Regions from separate parts of the Exiguobacterium sp. s141 genome, predicted to be linked through region 3. Evidence: riboswitches for the same ligand, from Rfam matches in the RefSeq annotation. Region 3 holds a riboswitch; each other region holds the start of a gene.

Region 1 (4,078 bases), on a different contig from region 3:
CGGACGATCTCTTCTTGCTGATAAGCCCGTTCCATTACTTTTGAACGAACCTCGTCTTGTTCACTGACCGTTGCGAGCGCAATATCGCGGATGGTGGCGGCATCTTCTGGTACGGCTTCCCTGATCTTCATAACGGCATCCCCCTTTTGGCCAATCTAGTAGTATCATTCCCCATCAGCAAAAAAATATCCTGCCCGCTCATTACTTTTTGATGTCGAAATGAAGGAAGACGTTATTTTCCATTTTGACTCGGGTATAAGAGTATCAATGCCAACTTACAAAAAGGAGTGTTACTATGGAACCGAAACTACAACATGATCCAAAACTAGAGCAAGCCAACAATCCAAATCGTCAGTTTGACCAAGCAAATGCAGGTGGCCCTAAAATCACCGTCGTGACCGGGATGCTCCTCGGCGCCCTCGTCGGCGGTCTGCTCGCCTTACTTAGCACGTCGAACCGTGAGAACACGAAACAATCGTTCTCGAGCGCGAAATCGTCGGTCGGCGGTCTCGTCGATACAGTCAAACAAGACCCAGCCGGAAAGGCCTCACAAGTCATCGACCAAGTGAAATCGGCTTCTGGAATCATCCAAGAAGTTGCCACTGACGTTCAAAACGTATACGAGAAAGTCGCTGGTGAAGTCGACACGGTCAAAGAAGACGTGAACAAAGTCGTCGGCACTGCGCAAGAAGCGAAGTCAGATCTTCAATCGATCGGCGAGAAAGTCGTCGATGCGAAAGATACGGCGCTCGGGCAAGAAACTTCATCCGACACGTCATCAAGCAATAACGAATCATCGAATGACAACAAAACACAAGCCTAACAAAAAAAACGACCTTTCGCTGAGAAAGGTCGTTTTTACTGTCTTATGCGAAGCGTTTCGCGCCTTCTTCAAGCACTGCCGCTTTATCCGTTTGCTCCCATGGGAGTTCAACGTCTGTACGACCGAAGTGGCCGTAAGCTGCTGTCTGCTTGTAGATTGGACGGCGAAGGTCGAGCATCTTGATGATGCCGGCCGGACGGAGGTCGAAGTTCTCGCGAACGAGTTCGACGAGCTCAGTCTCGCTCAATTTGCCTGTGCCGAACGTGTCGACTGCGATCGATACCGGGTGGGCAACGCCAATCGCGTAAGCAAGTTGAACTTCTGCTTTGTCAGCAAGTCCCGCTGCAACGAGGTTTTTCGCTACGTAACGAGCCGCGTACGCCGCTGAACGGTCAACTTTGGTTGGGTCTTTACCTGAGAACGCGCCGCCGCCGTGGCGAGCGTAACCACCGTACGTATCGACGATGATTTTACGTCCTGTAAGGCCTGCATCCCCTTGTGGTCCACCGATGACGAAACGGCCAGTCGGGTTGATGAAGTATTTTGTATCCGCGTCGATGAGTTCAGACGGGATGACCGCGTCGATGACGTGCTCTTTCAAATCAGCTTGGATTTGTTCGAGTGTGATGTCTTCGGCGTGTTGCGTCGAGATGACGATTGTGTCGATGCGAACTGGGTTGTTCGCTTCGTCGTATTCGACCGTCACTTGTGTCTTACCATCAGGACGAAGGTAAGCGAGCGTGCCGTTCTTACGAACTTCTGCCAAACGACGTGACAATTTGTGCGCGAGTGAAATCGGGAGCGGCATGAGTTCTGGTGTCTCTTTTGTTGCGTAACCGAACATGAGACCTTGGTCACCAGCGCCGATCGCATCGATTTCTTCTTCAGTCATTTGTCCTTCACGAGCTTCAAGCGCTTGGTCGACACCTTGGGCGATGTCTACCGATTGCTCATCAATCGATGTGAGGACAGCACAAGTCTCTGCATCAAAACCATATTTTGCACGTGTGTAGCCGATCTCACGAACTGTTTCACGAACAACTTTCGGGATATCCACGTAAGTTGATGTTGTGATCTCACCTGCTACGAGCACGAGACCTGTCGTGACAGATGTCTCAGCCGCAACGCGGGCGTTTGGATCTTCAGATAAAATCGCATCCAAAATCGCATCTGAGATTTGGTCACAAATTTTATCCGGATGTCCTTCCGTGACGGACTCCGAAGTGAAAAGTCGACGGTTCAAGTTTGCCATTTCGAAAAACCTCCTATAATAAGGGTGATGTGTGGACGGTACTCGTTCCCCTTACGCGTTGCTTTGGGACGGTAATGAAAAAAACCTTTCGCCATGTTCAATGGGAAAGGTTGAATCGTTCTTCCTTACCCTCTTATCGTTCGAAGCTTGCGCTTCGCTTCAGGATAGCACCTTTTCCGAATAACAATGACAAATCGGACGGTTGCTGGGCTTCGTAGGGCCTTGTTCCCTCCACCGCTCAGAATAAGAGTATCCGTTACGAAGACCATCATATAAATGACACCCCGTTCTGTCAAGCGTATCGACTGAATTCGTAAAACTTTTCACGAACTCGCAATAGTTATGTTTGTGAAATATCAAACATTTTTTTGTCGGTTTTCGATTTTGTACTATGACCTGGTACAGAATATGTTAGAATGACAGTGTAAGAAAGCGCTTACTTTAAAGGGTAAAAAGGCTTGTTTTTGATTAGTATGTCACATATAATAAAAACGTCATACTAATAAAACGCGGAAGTATGCGGATTTCATCCACATCTATTTAGGGGAAAGGTGGGATTCAGGATGGCGACAACGCTCCTGAAAATCGAAGAATTAATTAAAGGTGCCGACATGATGCGGAACTTAACGGTTCCAGAATTGGTGGAAGAAGCCATTCGCAACGGGGAAGGCGTACTGACGAAAGACGGGGCTTTATCGGTCAGTACAGGTAAATTCACAGGACGGTCACCGAAAGACAAATTCGTCGTGCAAGATGAAGTCAGCAATCATTTAGTAGACTGGGGTCCGGTCAACCAACCGATCGCAGAAGAGAAGTTCACGGCACTGCTCAATAAAGTGCTCACGCATCTCGAGACGAAAGACAAGCTCTATTATCTCGAGGCGTCTGCCGGGGCTGACGAGCATTATACGCTTCCAGTGCGGGCCATCACAGAATACGCGTGGCACAACTTGTTCGCGAAACAGTTGTTCTTGCGCGAATGGCCGACACAAGGTGCCTTTGATCCGTTCACGGTCATCTATGCACCGAGCTATAAGGCCGATCCGGAAGTCGACGGGACGAACTCCGAAACGTTCATTCTCGTCTCATTCGCCAAACGGACCATTCTGATCGGGGGAACAGAATACGGCGGCGAAATTAAAAAATCGATTTTCTCAGTCATGAACTTCCTGTTACCGGAACAGCACGTCTTGTCGATGCATTGCTCGGCGAACGTATCGGATGCCGGCGAGACGGCTCTCTTCTTCGGGCTATCAGGTACCGGAAAGACGACGCTATCGGCCGACACAGAACGTCATTTAATCGGGGACGACGAGCATGGTTGGTCTCCTGACGGCGTCTTCAACATTGAAGGCGGTTGCTACGCGAAGACGATCAACTTGTCGCGTGAGAACGAACCTCAAATCTACGATGCTATTCGATTTGGCTCGTTGATTGAGAACGTCGTCTTGGACGAGGAACGGGCGCCAGACTACAAGAACATCTCACTCACTGAGAACACACGGGCAGCCTACCCGATTCAATTTATCGATAACGCGATGCTTCCGTCACGAGCCGGGCATCCGAACACGATCGTCTTCTTGACGGCCGACGCGTACGGCGTCCTGCCTCCAATCAGCAAATTGACGAAGGAACAGGCGATGTATCACTTCTTGTCAGGCTATACGTCGAAGCTAGCCGGCACGGAGCGCGGCGTGACGGAGCCGCAGGCGACCTTCTCGACATGTTTCGGGTCACCGTTCTTGCCGCTCGCACCGGAACGCTACGCCGACATGCTCGGCACGTTGATCGAGAAACATGACGTCGACGTCTATCTCGTCAATACCGGTTGGACCGGCGGAGCTTACGGCGAAGGATCGCGGATGAAGCTCGCCTATACACGGGCGATGGTGAACGCGGCCGTCAACGGGAAACTCCGTGACGTCGAGACGACGCGCCATGACATCTTCAACGTCGAGATTCCACGCCACATCGACGGGGTGCCAGACGACGTGCTCAACCCA
Region 2 (4,078 bases), on a different contig from region 3:
CGTCCCGATCACGCTCGCCGAGAAACCGAGCGTCGCGAGATAAATCGCAAAAAACGGCATCACAAAAAATGTCGACAGCCGGGCAAAAAATGTGCCAAACAAGACGCCCAGCGTCAGCGGATGAATGTGTCGTATGTTCATCCGAATCCCCCCTTTTCCTACATATATGTAGTGTACTTCTATTGATGCGTCAAAACTACTCCAAACAAAAAAGGCCCGGGATAGCCCGGGCCTTGACGAAATTATTATTTGACCGGTACGACTGCACCTTTGTACTCGTCCAAAATCCACTGTTGTGTCTCTTCTGACGTGAGTACTTCAAGGAGTGCCTTGACGCGCTCGTCATCTTCGTCGCCTTCACGTGTGACGATCAAGTTGACGTAAGGTGAATCTTCGCCTTCGAGAGCGATCGCGTCTTCGAGCGGGTTGAGGCCGGCATCGATCGCGTAGTTCGTGTTGATGAGGACCGCGTCCCCTTCACCGTTGTTGAACGCTTGCGGGAGAAGTGCCGCTTCGACGTCTGTCTTGAATTTCAAGTTTTTCGGGTTGTCGACGATGTCTGACACCGTCGCGTCTACTGTTTTGCCTTCCGCGAGCGTGAGCAAGCCTTCTGATTGGAGCATCGTGAGGATTCGTCCGTGGTCAGCGACCGACGAGCTCATGATGATTTCCGCGCCGTCTGGAAGCTCATCGAGTGATGCGTAATCTTTCGAGTACACACCAATCGGCTCGATGTGAACGCCGCCGGCTGAAGCGAATTTGTAGTCTTTGTTCTCAGCCATTTGCGACTCGAGGTACGGCTCGTGTTGGAAGTAGTTCGCGTCGAGTTCGCCGTCCGCGAGCGTTTTGTTCGGGAGGACGTAGTCTTGGAACTTCTTGATTTCGAGCGTATAGCCCTTCTCTTCGTAGTCGTCTTGAATGTGCTCTAAAATCTCAGCGTGCGGGACGTTTGACGCACCGACGACGAGCGTCTTATCATCGCCCGAACCTGATTCTGAATCTCCGCCGCAAGCTGCGAGAATAGTGAGTGCTGAAGCTGCTGTCAATCCGAGTACTGTTTTCCATGATTTCATTATAAAACCCCTCCAAATTTTCTATTTAGATCAAGCGGAACGCTTGTCAATTACTGATACGAGTCGATCGCCGATGAACTGGATGACGAAGACGATAACCAAGATTAAGACGGTCGCGACGAACGTGACGTCACTCTGTGAGCGCTGGAACCCTTCGAGGAACGCCAAGTTCCCGAGTCCCCCGCCCCCAACGACCCCTGCCATCGCCGTATAACCGACGATCGCGACGATCGTGACCGTGATGCCTGACACGATGGCCGGCAATGCTTCTGGGAACAACACTTTATAGACGATCTGCCATTTTGTCGCACCCATCGATTCAGCCGCCTCGATGACGCCGCGGTCGACTTCACGCAGGGCGAGCTCGACCATCCGCGCATAGAACGGAGCCGCACCGATGATGAGCGCCGGCAACGCTGCCGTCGATCCGAGCATCGTCCCGACGACGAGTAACGTGAACGGGATGAGCAAGATGATCAAAATGATGAACGGGATCGACCGGAACACGTTGACGATTGCGCTGATAACCGTGTAAATCGGACGGTTTTTCATCATGAGCGGTTCGTTCGTGACGTATAAGAGCATCCCGAGGGCGAGACCGATGACGAACGTCGCGGCTCCGGCGACGAGCGTCATATAGAGCGTCTCCCACGTCTGCTCGAGCATGACTTGCCAATCTACATTAGGAAACATCGCTTTCTACCTCCACTTCCACTGCCTGCGACCGGATTGAGGCGATGGCCCGCTCGACTTCAGCCGGCTCTCCGATCAATTGGATGAATAATGTCCCGAGGGCACCGACCTGTGACTGCGTCACCTTCCCGCCGATGATGTTGAAGCCGATGTCATGCTGCTTCAACACTTCCGACAGAATCGGTTGTTCGGCCGTCTCGTTCAAGAATTTGAGCTTGACGATTTGTCCGCTCGGATACCGGGCTTTCAAATGTTCGAACGTGAGCGACATGTCCTCGACCGCGCCGATCTGTTTGACGAACTCTTTCGTGATCGGCTGTTCCGGATGTTGGAACACGTCGGCGACTTGTCCGGTCTCGACGACCTTCCCGGCCTCCATGACGGCGACCCGGTGACAAATCTTTTGGATGACGTGCATCTCATGGGTGATGAGGACGATCGTCAAACCGAGTTTCTTGTTGATACTGACGAGCAGTTCGAGAATCGAGTCCGTTGTCTTCGGGTCGAGTGCGCTCGTCGCTTCATCGCAGAGGAGCACTTCTGGATTCGTAGCGAGCGCACGGGCGATCCCGACTCGCTGCTTTTGGCCGCCCGATAGTTGTGACGGATAGCTGTCTTCCCGTCCGGCGAGGCCGACGAGTTCGACGAGCTCTTGGACGCGGCGTTTGCGCTCACTCGCCGGTACCCCGATGAGTTCGAGCGGGAAGCTAATATTCTCAGCGACCGTGCGCGACCATAATAGGTTGAAGTGTTGGAACACCATCGAGACATTTTTACGCACCCCGCGCAGTTCCTTCGGCGTGAGTTTCGTCAGCTCGCTGCCGGCGACCACGATTTCACCGCTTGACGGTGCCTCGAGTCGGTTGAGCAAGCGGATGAGCGTCGACTTCCCCGCCCCTGAATATCCGATTATTCCAAAAATTTCGCCGCTTTCGATTGTAAGCGACACATCATCGACCGCCTGAACCCGACCGTTTTTCGTGTCGAACCATTTGGCCACATTGCGTAATTGAATCAATCCATTTCCCTCCTGACAACAAAAAAAGTACGCACGTTTGAGCAAACGTGCGTACTTTATCGTACGGACAACGATTGCTCTCATCTTCCAAGGTTTACACCTTGCTGGAATTAGCACCATTTCGGATTGATCCGCGGTTGCTGGGCGTCATAGGGCCAGTCCCTCAGCCTCTCTTGATAAGAGTGGTTGCGTATTTGATTAGCTTTATCATAGCGACACATTATTTTCATGTCAAACTATTTTTTTCAGACAAATTAAAAAAGGTGCCATCCGAGGATGACACAGAACGTAGCACCTTGAGTCACTGAAGGACAACCCATAGATGAACCTCTTTTGCCCGATCAGAGCATTCATCCTTATATGGGGGATTTTTACCCGACCATCACTCGATCTTCGAACGGACCATGCAATTACGCGACCGGTGCCCCGACGCTTGATTTTTTTGGGGGACAATCGAAGGGAAGGTCCACCTGAAATCGCGTAAGCTCATGCAACGGTTGTTCGAAAACGTCTTGCTGACGGGAAAATCTCGTCCTATGTTGTGTTCAAGTAAGATGTTGTAATGAATATATCATTCGTGAACTTTCTGTGTCAACTGATTATTTAAAATTTTCAGATTATTCTAATCATCCTATCTCATTTGACGAAAGATAGGACGTGCTGGACGTTTTGAAACGCGTACAAACGATCGCGAACTTGACCATTCTCCAGCTTCAATAGCGCCGGGACGCTCATGACCTGATACGCCTCGAGCTCGTTCGGGATAAAGTTGGCATCGCGTTTTTCAATCTGGAGTTCGGGATCGACCGCCTCGACGACCGAGAGCATCCGCTCGGCCACGGCGCATGTACCGCACATCGGGGCGTATATATATAAGAATCCGTCTGTCATCATTATTCTCACCTCTCCTCTAAGTATATGAATCCGGACCGGTCGGTTCAAAAGTTGTGCTCAAATGGAAAATTCTGAACATTTCAACATTTTGTATTGACGCTCGCTAGAAAGAGGCATAGTATGGTCATTAACTTTATTGCTTTTGTACATAACAGCATACCAGTAGAAAAGGACAGGTGAATCCCCAATGACGGAAGAGAAGCTTACCGGAAAACAGTTTTTGATGAACGTCTTGAACGGCCTCAGTCTTGCCATTCTCATCGCCCTCATCCCGAGCGCTTTGCTCGGTGAATTAACGAAAGCCATCTTACCTTATGTTCCGTCCTTGCAGTTCATCTTAGATGCGACGACAATCGCGATGCGTCTCTTACCGGTTATCATCGGTGTCGCCGTCGCCATG
Region 3 (4,078 bases):
GCGAGGCGCAAGCCATCGAAGTGTTTCTCAGTCAATGTGAGCGGCTCAATCACTATGACGAAGGGTTCGTCGAGTTTAAACTGTTCGACCGTACCCTGTACTTTGATTTGAAGACGCGTCAGCCGATTGATCGTCACATCGTGTTCGATTTGCTCGATCACGCTTATCCGAACGAAGCCTCGGTCGAATATGAGATGCGCTTCGAATGGGACGCACCACTGTCGAACGAATTTGACGACGACTATCATAGTTTCATCTCGGTTCGGTCCGAGGAGATCGAAGGGATTCGCACGTGGCTCGTCATGACGGGTGAACACGTCTATGGGTATCCCCCGACCATCCAACGTGAAATCGTCAAACTTCTCAAGTCGTTCAACCGGACGATCAGCCGTTGCCATGAGCGCGACCGTCTTTACACGGAAAGTCGGACCGACAGCTTGACGCTCCTCGCCAATGCACGCGCGTTTTACGAATACGGGATTCAACAAATCTCGGACGGTTCGATGTATCCGATTTCGGTCGCGATGCTCGACATCGACTTTTTCAAAAAAATCAACGATGTGCACGGACATCAAGTCGGGGACAGTGTGCTCCAAGAGTTTGGACGGCGGATTCGCCAGGCACTCCGCACCGAAGATTTTGCCGCCCGTTACGGCGGTGAAGAGTTCATCTTGCTATTGAACCGTTGCGATGTCGAACAGGCAATCGAAATCGCCGAACGAATCCGGCAACAAATCGAGAACAAACCGTTCCACGTCGACGGGATCGATATCCCCGTCACCGCTTCGATCGGTGTCGACACGATTCAGGCGTTCGGTGACAAACGCCTCGACGATACGATTCGTAACGCTGACCGGGCCCTCTACGTCGGCGGGAAGTACGCCGGACGCAACCGCGTCGCCCATTACAATTTCTTAACGACCTGACTCACCCCCACGTTCACCGCGTGGGGGTTTGCTATTGACAAGCGGATTTGAAACAAGTACGTTAGGGAACGTGTCTTATAATTAAATATCACAACTTTTTTATCAAGAGAGACTGAGGGACTGGCCCAGTGACGTCTCGGCAGCGGGTAACCTGTGCCAAATCCAGCGAGCAGTCTGCTCGAAAGATGAAAAAAGTGTTTTCTTGTAGAGAGAGCCTTTTTTCAGAAGGCTCTCTTTTTATTTTATGAATGAGGTGAATCGATTGGAACAACCGACAGCTAACAAATGGGCACTATTGCCTTTGCTCGTCTTCCTCGTCTTCTTTATCGGGGCAGGCATCTACTATGACGATTTTTATAAATTTCCCGTCTTGATTGCGGCCTTGATTGCCGTCATCGTCGCGGCGATGATGACGAAAGGAAGCGTCACCCAGACGGTCGAACGTGTCGCCCAAGGCGCCGGCAACCCAAGCATCTTGATCATGGTGTTCATCTTCTTGCTCGCCGGCGCGTTTTCAAGCGTCGCCGAAGCAATCGGGGCGATTGATGCGACCGTCAATGCGGCATTGACGTTATTACCGCCTTCGCTCCTCTTGAGCGGCCTGTTCGTCATCGCGGCCTTCATCTCAATGGCGATGGGCACATCGACCGGCACGATTGCGGCCCTCGCCCCGATCGCGCTCGGTATCCACGAAGAAAGTGGCGTCAATATCGCCATCGCGGCGGCTGCCGTCGTCGGTGGTGCCATGTTCGGGGACAACTTGTCGTTCATCTCGGACACGACAATCGCTGCCGTCCGGACCCAGCGTACCAATATGCGTGACAAATTCCGAACCAACTTTTGGATTGTCCTCCCGGCCGCCCTTATCACAATCGTCCTCTTATCAGTGTTATCGAGTGGAGAATCGACTGTCGATGCAGCCGCGTTCGAATGGTATAAACTCATTCCATACCTCGCCGTCATCGCTCTCGCCTTGACCGGGTTGAACGTCATTCTCGTTTTGCTTGGCGGGATCGCCTTGACCGGCATCATCGGTTTGATCGATGGGAGTTTGGCTGTCACTTCATACGTCACGGCTATGGCAGACGGGATGATGGGTATGGCCGAGATTTCGCTCTTGACGCTCCTCATGGGCGGACTCGTCGGACTCATCTCACATAACGGCGGGCTCACTTACTTGCGTGACGCGCTCACGTCGCGGATTCAAAAACGTGCCGGTGCCGAATGGAGCATCGCCGGGCTCGTCAGCGCGACCAACGTCGCGACGGCGAACAACACGATCTCGATTCTTGTGGCCGGTCCGCTCGCCGCCAATATCGCCGATACGTATGACATCGAGCGAAAGAAATCAGCGAGTGTGCTCGACATCTTCTCGTGTGGCGTCCAAGGCCTGTTGCCTTATGGGGCACAGTTGCTCATCGCCGCCGAATTGACGAATACGGCGTCACCAGCGCTCGTCCCGTATATGTTCTATCCATTCCTGCTCTTCATTTGCGGAGGGCTGGCCATCGTCTTTAACTTCCCGCGTTTCAAAAAGCGCGCCTAACCAAAACGACCCTTTGAAGCACTAGTTTCGAAGGGTCGTTTGACGTTTCGTTTCACGTTCACGTTGAAGTTGTTCGTTGCGTTTTTTGAAGGCGCGCCGCTTGAGCAATTCCTCGAGACCACGGCTGATCGCCCAAAGGATAAACAGTAACAGTCCAAGCATCGATAAGCGGAACGGACTTTGAATAAACTCTTCCCACTGGTCACCAATGACCGAAAAAATCAAGACGACAAGCAGTTTCCCGAACCCCGCCGCCATGATGAATGTCCGAAGCGGCATTTGAATGAGGGCAAGTAAGTATGTGATCAAACTGACCGGGATGAACGGGAGCGAATATAAAAACCCAAGCGAGATCGGGCTCATATGGTTGATGCGTTCCAGCCAATATACCCCTTGTTTATGTTTTTCGAGCCACCGTGTCATCGGTTTACGGAATACGTAACGGACGGCTGTAAAGACAAGAATCGTCCCTAGTAAACTACCGACCCAAGACAATAACGTCCCGAGCAAGAACCCATACGTGGCCGCGTTCGCCGAAATGATGAGGACGAGCGGAAGAAATGGAAAGATCGCCTCAAGGAACGGCGCCCCTAGTCCCGCCCATGGGCCTCCCGGAAGCTCTTGCAGCCATTCAATCAGTTGGATAATCCATTGTTGGAGTGATGTGAGCATATCAGTTTCCACCTTCGACTTTCATTAATACCTTTTACCCGATTTCGCTCAGGAAGACGCATCCCCCTGCACGCCAGTAAAAAAAATAAAAAGTATTTGCGAAATTTCGCTGTGATATCTATCATATAATATGGACTTGTGGTTGCAGGCAAGTCCGCTCGTCGAACGACACAACCCAACGTTCGTTTTCCTGCAAAAAACTGAACACAGGGGAGTAATAACATGGAAACAAAACCAATGCGGGTCTTGCTGTACTATAAGTACGTCAACATCGAAGACCCAGAAACGCTCACACAAGAGCACCTCAAGTATTGTAAGGACCTTGGCATCAAAGGACGGATCTTGATTTCTTCCGAAGGAATCAACGGAACGTGCTCTGGGACTTGGGAACAGACCGAGCAATACATGAACGACTTGAAAGCGAACCCGCTTTTCAGCGATATCGAGTTCAAAATCGATGAAGTCGAAGAGCATGCGTTCAAAAAAATCTTTGTCCGTCATAAGAAAGAGCTTGTGACGTGGCGCTTTGATGGTGAGTTCGACGTTCCTAAACAGCACGGTGCGTACCTCGAACCGGCAGAATGGAAAGAGATGATGAATCGCGACGATGTCGTCATCCTCGATGTTCGTAACAACTACGAGTACGATCTTGGTCACTTTAAAAATGCGATCAAAATCGACGTAGAGGCTTCTCGTTACATGCCAGATTGGCTCGAAGAGAACAAGGACCTCTACGAAGGGAAAACCTTACTCACGTACTGTACCGGAGGCGTCCGTTGCGAGAAATTTACCGCATATATGCGTGACCAAGGTCACGACAACATTTTCCACCTTAAAGGCGGCGTCGCCATGTACGGCAAAGACGACGCCACGAAAGGCGAAGACTGGGAAGGTGAGCTTTACGTCTTTGACGAGCGCATCAACGTCCCGGTCA
Region 4 (4,078 bases), on a different contig from region 3:
AATGTGGCATAATTGATCCCTTTCTCGTAAAAACAAGTATAAAAAAAGTCTAACATATCGTTAGACTAAAAAGCGATTATGCGGCCACGAGGTTGCGGCATGCTTCGGCACAGCGGAGACATGCTTCGGCACAGCGTTGGCAATGGTCGTGCAAGTGGCGGCCACATTCGACGGCGCACGTGTCACACACCTGGGCGCAGAGTGCACCAATCGGTTTGGTGAAAGCCGAATCGGTCTCGAGCGCGTTCAGGGCGAGTGCACACACTTCCGAACATTCTTTCGTCAGCCGGATACACTCGGCGACCATCAACAAGTCTTCTTCTTGTAAGCATTTTGAGAAACAATGATTGCTTGCCCGCATACAGTCGATGACGGCTAAAATGGTCTCTTCGACAGAGGCTCGGTCCATGATAAGTCCCCCTTTGGAATAATGATGTCTTACAATCATTACCCGCTAGCGGATGAGTTAAACCGGGCGGCGACGCAAAAAAGTCACCCCTCAAATGAGTGGTGACTTCAATAATGGAGCATAGCGGGCTCGAACCGCTGACCTCCACGCTGCCAGCGTGGCGCTCTCCCAGCTGAGCTAATGCCCCGTTCGAAAATTATTATATCATCCTAGTAAAACATTTGGCAATGGCTATTTTTAATTTTTTTGAACAAAGTTTAATCAGCACTGAACGTGGGAAAATCACAAATGATGTTATATTACGAAAGCAGGTGTCATGTATGGAAATGATTTTACTCGCACTCTTACCTGCCTTGATGTGGGGGAGTATCCCGCTCATCGTCTCAAAGGTCGGTGGGAAGCCGATTCAACAGTTGATCGGGACGACAATCGGGGCGATGGTGATGGCGGTCATCATCGCACTCGTGTTCAATCCCGGGTTCACGACGCTTGCAATCGTGACCGGCTTCATCTCCGGCGCATTCTGGGCACTCGGACAATATTTACAGTTCCAATCGTTTCAAATTTTAAGTGTATCGAAGGCGATGCCAATCAGCACCGGCATGCAGCTTCTCGGTACATCGTTGTTCGGTGTCATCGTCCTCGGAGACTGGAAAACGACGACCGAACTATGGCTCGGATTTTCGGCGCTCGTTCTCATCGTGATTGGGGCTGCGTTGACGTCGTATCAGCAGAACAAAGACGGAGACAGTAGCGGCGCCTTGAAGAAAGGATTGCTCGTTCTGCTCGTGTCGAGTATCGGTTACGTGACGTACGCCGTCCTGACGAACTATTTCGAAGTCGACGGGATTACGGCCATCTTGCCACAGTCGGTGGGGATGTTCGTCGCGGCGCTGTTGTTCAGCCTGCGTGAGAAAGACGTGAAGAAGTTCGATCCGAAGACGTTCAAAAACATCATGGCCGGTCTCGCCTGGGGGATCGGGAACTTCGGGCTGTTCGTGTCGAGCGGTGAAGTCGGGATCGCGACCTCGTTCGCCTTGTCGCAATTGAACGTCGTCGTGGCGACGCTCGGCGGAATCTATCTATTGAAAGAAGAGAAGACGACGAAAGAACGTGTCTTCGTCTTTATGGGTATCGGCCTCATCGTCGTGGCCGGATTCATGCTCGGAATCGCCAAAAGCTAAAAGACGGGTCAGACGACCCGTCTTTCGCTTACCAGGCTTGTTCAATGAATGCGTCACGCCCAGATTTTTTCCGGTCCTCTTTATAGTGGGCCGGATTTTTTTTATGGAAGTCTTGATGGTACTCCTCGGCCGGATAGAACGTGTCGGCCGGTAAAATCTTCGTGACGATCGGCTGTTTGAAACGTCCGCTCGCCGCGAGCGCGTCGCGACTCTGTTCTGCCTGCACGCGTTGTTCTTCTGTATGATAGAAGATGGCCGGCGCATATTGACTGCCTCGGTCTTGGAATTGACCGCCGTCATCGGTCGGATCGGTCTGAATCCAATACAGTTCGAGCAGGCGCTCGTATGCGAACAGCGTCGGGTCGAACGTGATCTCGACGACCTCATAGTGTCCTGTCGTCCCTGTCTTCACTTGCTCATACGTCGGATCGTCGACGTGACCTCCCGTATAACCTGATACGATCGACTCGATGCCGGGCTGTTCCTCGAACGGTGTCACCATGCACCAAAAGCAGCCGCCTGCGAATGTTGCTTTCTCCATTATCTTGTCCCCCTCATCTTCATTCCAAAAAAAGCGCCCATGTCATCGACATGAGCGCTCTGTCATATCGGCCAAGGCAATCACCTTGCTGGTAGTAGCACCTTGCCGTAGCAGGTTGCTGTGAAGTCATAGAGCCAGGTCTCTCGTTCACTCAAGATATCGATATGTAGTTGGTGACAGCATCATACCATCAGATTTGAAGCGGCGTCAACGGTTTGGCTTGCGCCGTAGTTGGAGCAAGGTGGCACCGAGAATCAGGATGACGAGCACGATGGAGAGCGGTAACGTATACGGGGCGTCCCCGGCATATAACTGTAAGAAGAACAAGGCAAAGACGGACAATAAGACGAGTACGTACGAACGGTTCATAGTAACCTCCTTTTTCTTTCAGTGTACCAAGTTACACATTCGTTGGCGAACGAAAACAGGAAATCATGTGGCGATAGCGAATACCATCGAGTGACCAAAGGAGGAATCAATATGACTGACACATTTGATTTTATGGAACTCGATATCGAAACCGCCCATCGCGGATATAAAGAAGGAACAATTACGGCGCGTGACGTGACGGCCTATTATTTGACCCGGATCGCCCAGTTTAACGACAAACTGAAGGCGGTCATTCAAGTGAACCCGGACGCCTTGTTCGAGGCAGAGTCGGCTGACCGGGCATTTCGTCGCGGGCTACGCTTGCCGCTACTCGGCATCCCGGTGCTGATCAAAGACAATGTCGAGACAGCCGGACTCATGAAGACGACGGCCGGGGCCGTCGTCCTCGCGCATCACTTCGCAGGCCGGGACGCCAATCTCGTCCAAAACCTGCGAGCGAGCGGGGCCATCATCCTCGGGAAAGCGAACTTGTCCGAATGGGCCAACTTTTTGACCGAGGGCATGCCGAACGGCTGGAGCGGTGTCGGTGGGCAGACGCTCAATCCATATGGGGATAAGCTCGATGTCGGAGGTTCGAGCTCAGGTTCGGCCTCTGCGGTTGCAGCGAACCTGACACTGCTCGCTGTCGGTAGCGAGACGAGCGGCTCCATCATCCATCCGAGCGTGCACAATGGCATCGTCGGCATCAAACCGACCGTCGGCCTCATCAGTCGGAGTGGCATCATCCCGATCTCGCGGTCGCAAGACACGGCGGGACCGATGGCACGAACGCTCGAAGACGCGGTAAGGGCACTTGAGGTGATGGTAGGGGAAGACCCGGCGGACCCGGCGACACTCAACCTCCCGGCCGGTCCGCCGTATCGGACGTGCCTCGACGAGCGCCAAGCGGTCGGGATGCGTGTCGGGATCGTCAAAGCTGATTTATTAGCAGAAGAACAAGCATTATACGGTGAGGCGACCGAGCTGTTGAAACAGAGCGGCATCGACCTTGTCGAAGTCGAGCTGCCCGCCCATGATACGCTCGACCAAGGCGATATTTTGTACCACGAGTTCAAACTCGGGATCGAGGCGTACCTGGCCACGACGACACTCCCATACGAGACGTTGTCTGATTTGATGGACTGGAACAACAGACATCCTGAGACGATCCCGCACGGACAAAAGACGTTCGAAAAGGCGGAAAGATTGTCGGGACGTCTCATCGAGGCGGCCTATTTGACGCGCCGGCTCGATGACGTGCGTGACGCCAAGACGGACGGACTCGACCGCCTATTAAACGAACAACAGTTGCACGCGCTCGTCTTGCCTCACGATTTGAACTATGACATGGCGGCAAAAGCCGGGCATCCGACCATCACGATCCCATATCGCTTGAAAGCGAGTGGGGCACCGTTCGGCCTATCGTTCACCGGGACGAGTTATGCCGAACGTGACTTGATCCGTCTGGCGTATGCGTTCGAGCGACATATTTCGCGTCCCGTTCCACCGTTATAAGAACGTTGCACCCGTCGTCCACGTCCGCTACAATGGTACGTATGCGGATTGAAGAAAGGA

Evidence for each region. Region 3 has a riboswitch for S-adenosylmethionine ahead of KNP74_RS08595 (Na+/H+ antiporter NhaC family protein). Riboswitches for the same ligand answer to the same signal wherever they lie in the genome.
Region 1: linked by a shared signal. The riboswitch ahead of metK (methionine adenosyltransferase) and the one ahead of KNP74_RS08595 (Na+/H+ antiporter NhaC family protein) in region 3 are both predicted to bind S-adenosylmethionine.
Region 2: linked by a shared signal. The riboswitch ahead of KNP74_RS03005 (methionine ABC transporter ATP-binding protein) and the one ahead of KNP74_RS08595 (Na+/H+ antiporter NhaC family protein) in region 3 are both predicted to bind S-adenosylmethionine.
Region 4: linked by a shared signal. The riboswitch ahead of msrA (peptide-methionine (S)-S-oxide reductase MsrA) and the one ahead of KNP74_RS08595 (Na+/H+ antiporter NhaC family protein) in region 3 are both predicted to bind S-adenosylmethionine.

What each region holds. Positions count from the first base shown of each region.
Region 1 covers NZ_JACSLJ010000001.1:520,711-524,788, forward strand. The annotation lists gene KNP74_RS02685 (GNAT family N-acetyltransferase) at 1-131, opposite strand, end outside; gene KNP74_RS02690 (hypothetical protein) at 296-823, shown strand; gene metK (methionine adenosyltransferase) at 867-2,075, opposite strand; SAM riboswitch class I at 2,206-2,325, opposite strand; gene pckA (phosphoenolpyruvate carboxykinase (ATP)) at 2,639-4,078, shown strand, end outside.
Region 2 covers NZ_JACSLJ010000001.1:582,583-586,660, forward strand. The annotation lists gene KNP74_RS02990 (MDR family MFS transporter) at 1-141, opposite strand, end outside; gene KNP74_RS02995 (MetQ/NlpA family ABC transporter substrate-binding protein) at 246-1,073, opposite strand; gene KNP74_RS03000 (methionine ABC transporter permease) at 1,104-1,766, opposite strand; gene KNP74_RS03005 (methionine ABC transporter ATP-binding protein) at 1,756-2,784, opposite strand; SAM riboswitch class I at 2,862-2,967, opposite strand; gene KNP74_RS03010 (thioredoxin family protein) at 3,421-3,675, opposite strand; gene KNP74_RS03015 (PTS sugar transporter subunit IIC) at 3,866-4,078, shown strand, end outside.
Region 3 covers NZ_JACSLJ010000003.1:34,321-38,398, forward strand. The annotation lists gene KNP74_RS08590 (GGDEF domain-containing protein) at 1-926, shown strand, start outside; SAM riboswitch class I at 1,023-1,118, shown strand; gene KNP74_RS08595 (Na+/H+ antiporter NhaC family protein) at 1,189-2,472, shown strand; gene KNP74_RS08600 (TVP38/TMEM64 family protein) at 2,494-3,144, opposite strand; gene trhO (oxygen-dependent tRNA uridine(34) hydroxylase TrhO) at 3,367-4,078, shown strand, end outside.
Region 4 covers NZ_JACSLJ010000001.1:153,593-157,670, reverse strand. The annotation lists gene KNP74_RS00840 (3'-5' exonuclease) at 1-10, opposite strand, end outside; gene KNP74_RS00835 (four-helix bundle copper-binding protein) at 77-409, opposite strand; tRNA gene KNP74_RS00830 (tRNA-Ala) at 524-596, opposite strand; gene KNP74_RS00825 (GRP family sugar transporter) at 730-1,593, shown strand; gene msrA (peptide-methionine (S)-S-oxide reductase MsrA) at 1,622-2,134, opposite strand; SAM riboswitch class I at 2,197-2,297, opposite strand; gene KNP74_RS00815 (hypothetical protein) at 2,342-2,503, opposite strand; gene KNP74_RS00810 (amidase family protein) at 2,615-4,018, shown strand.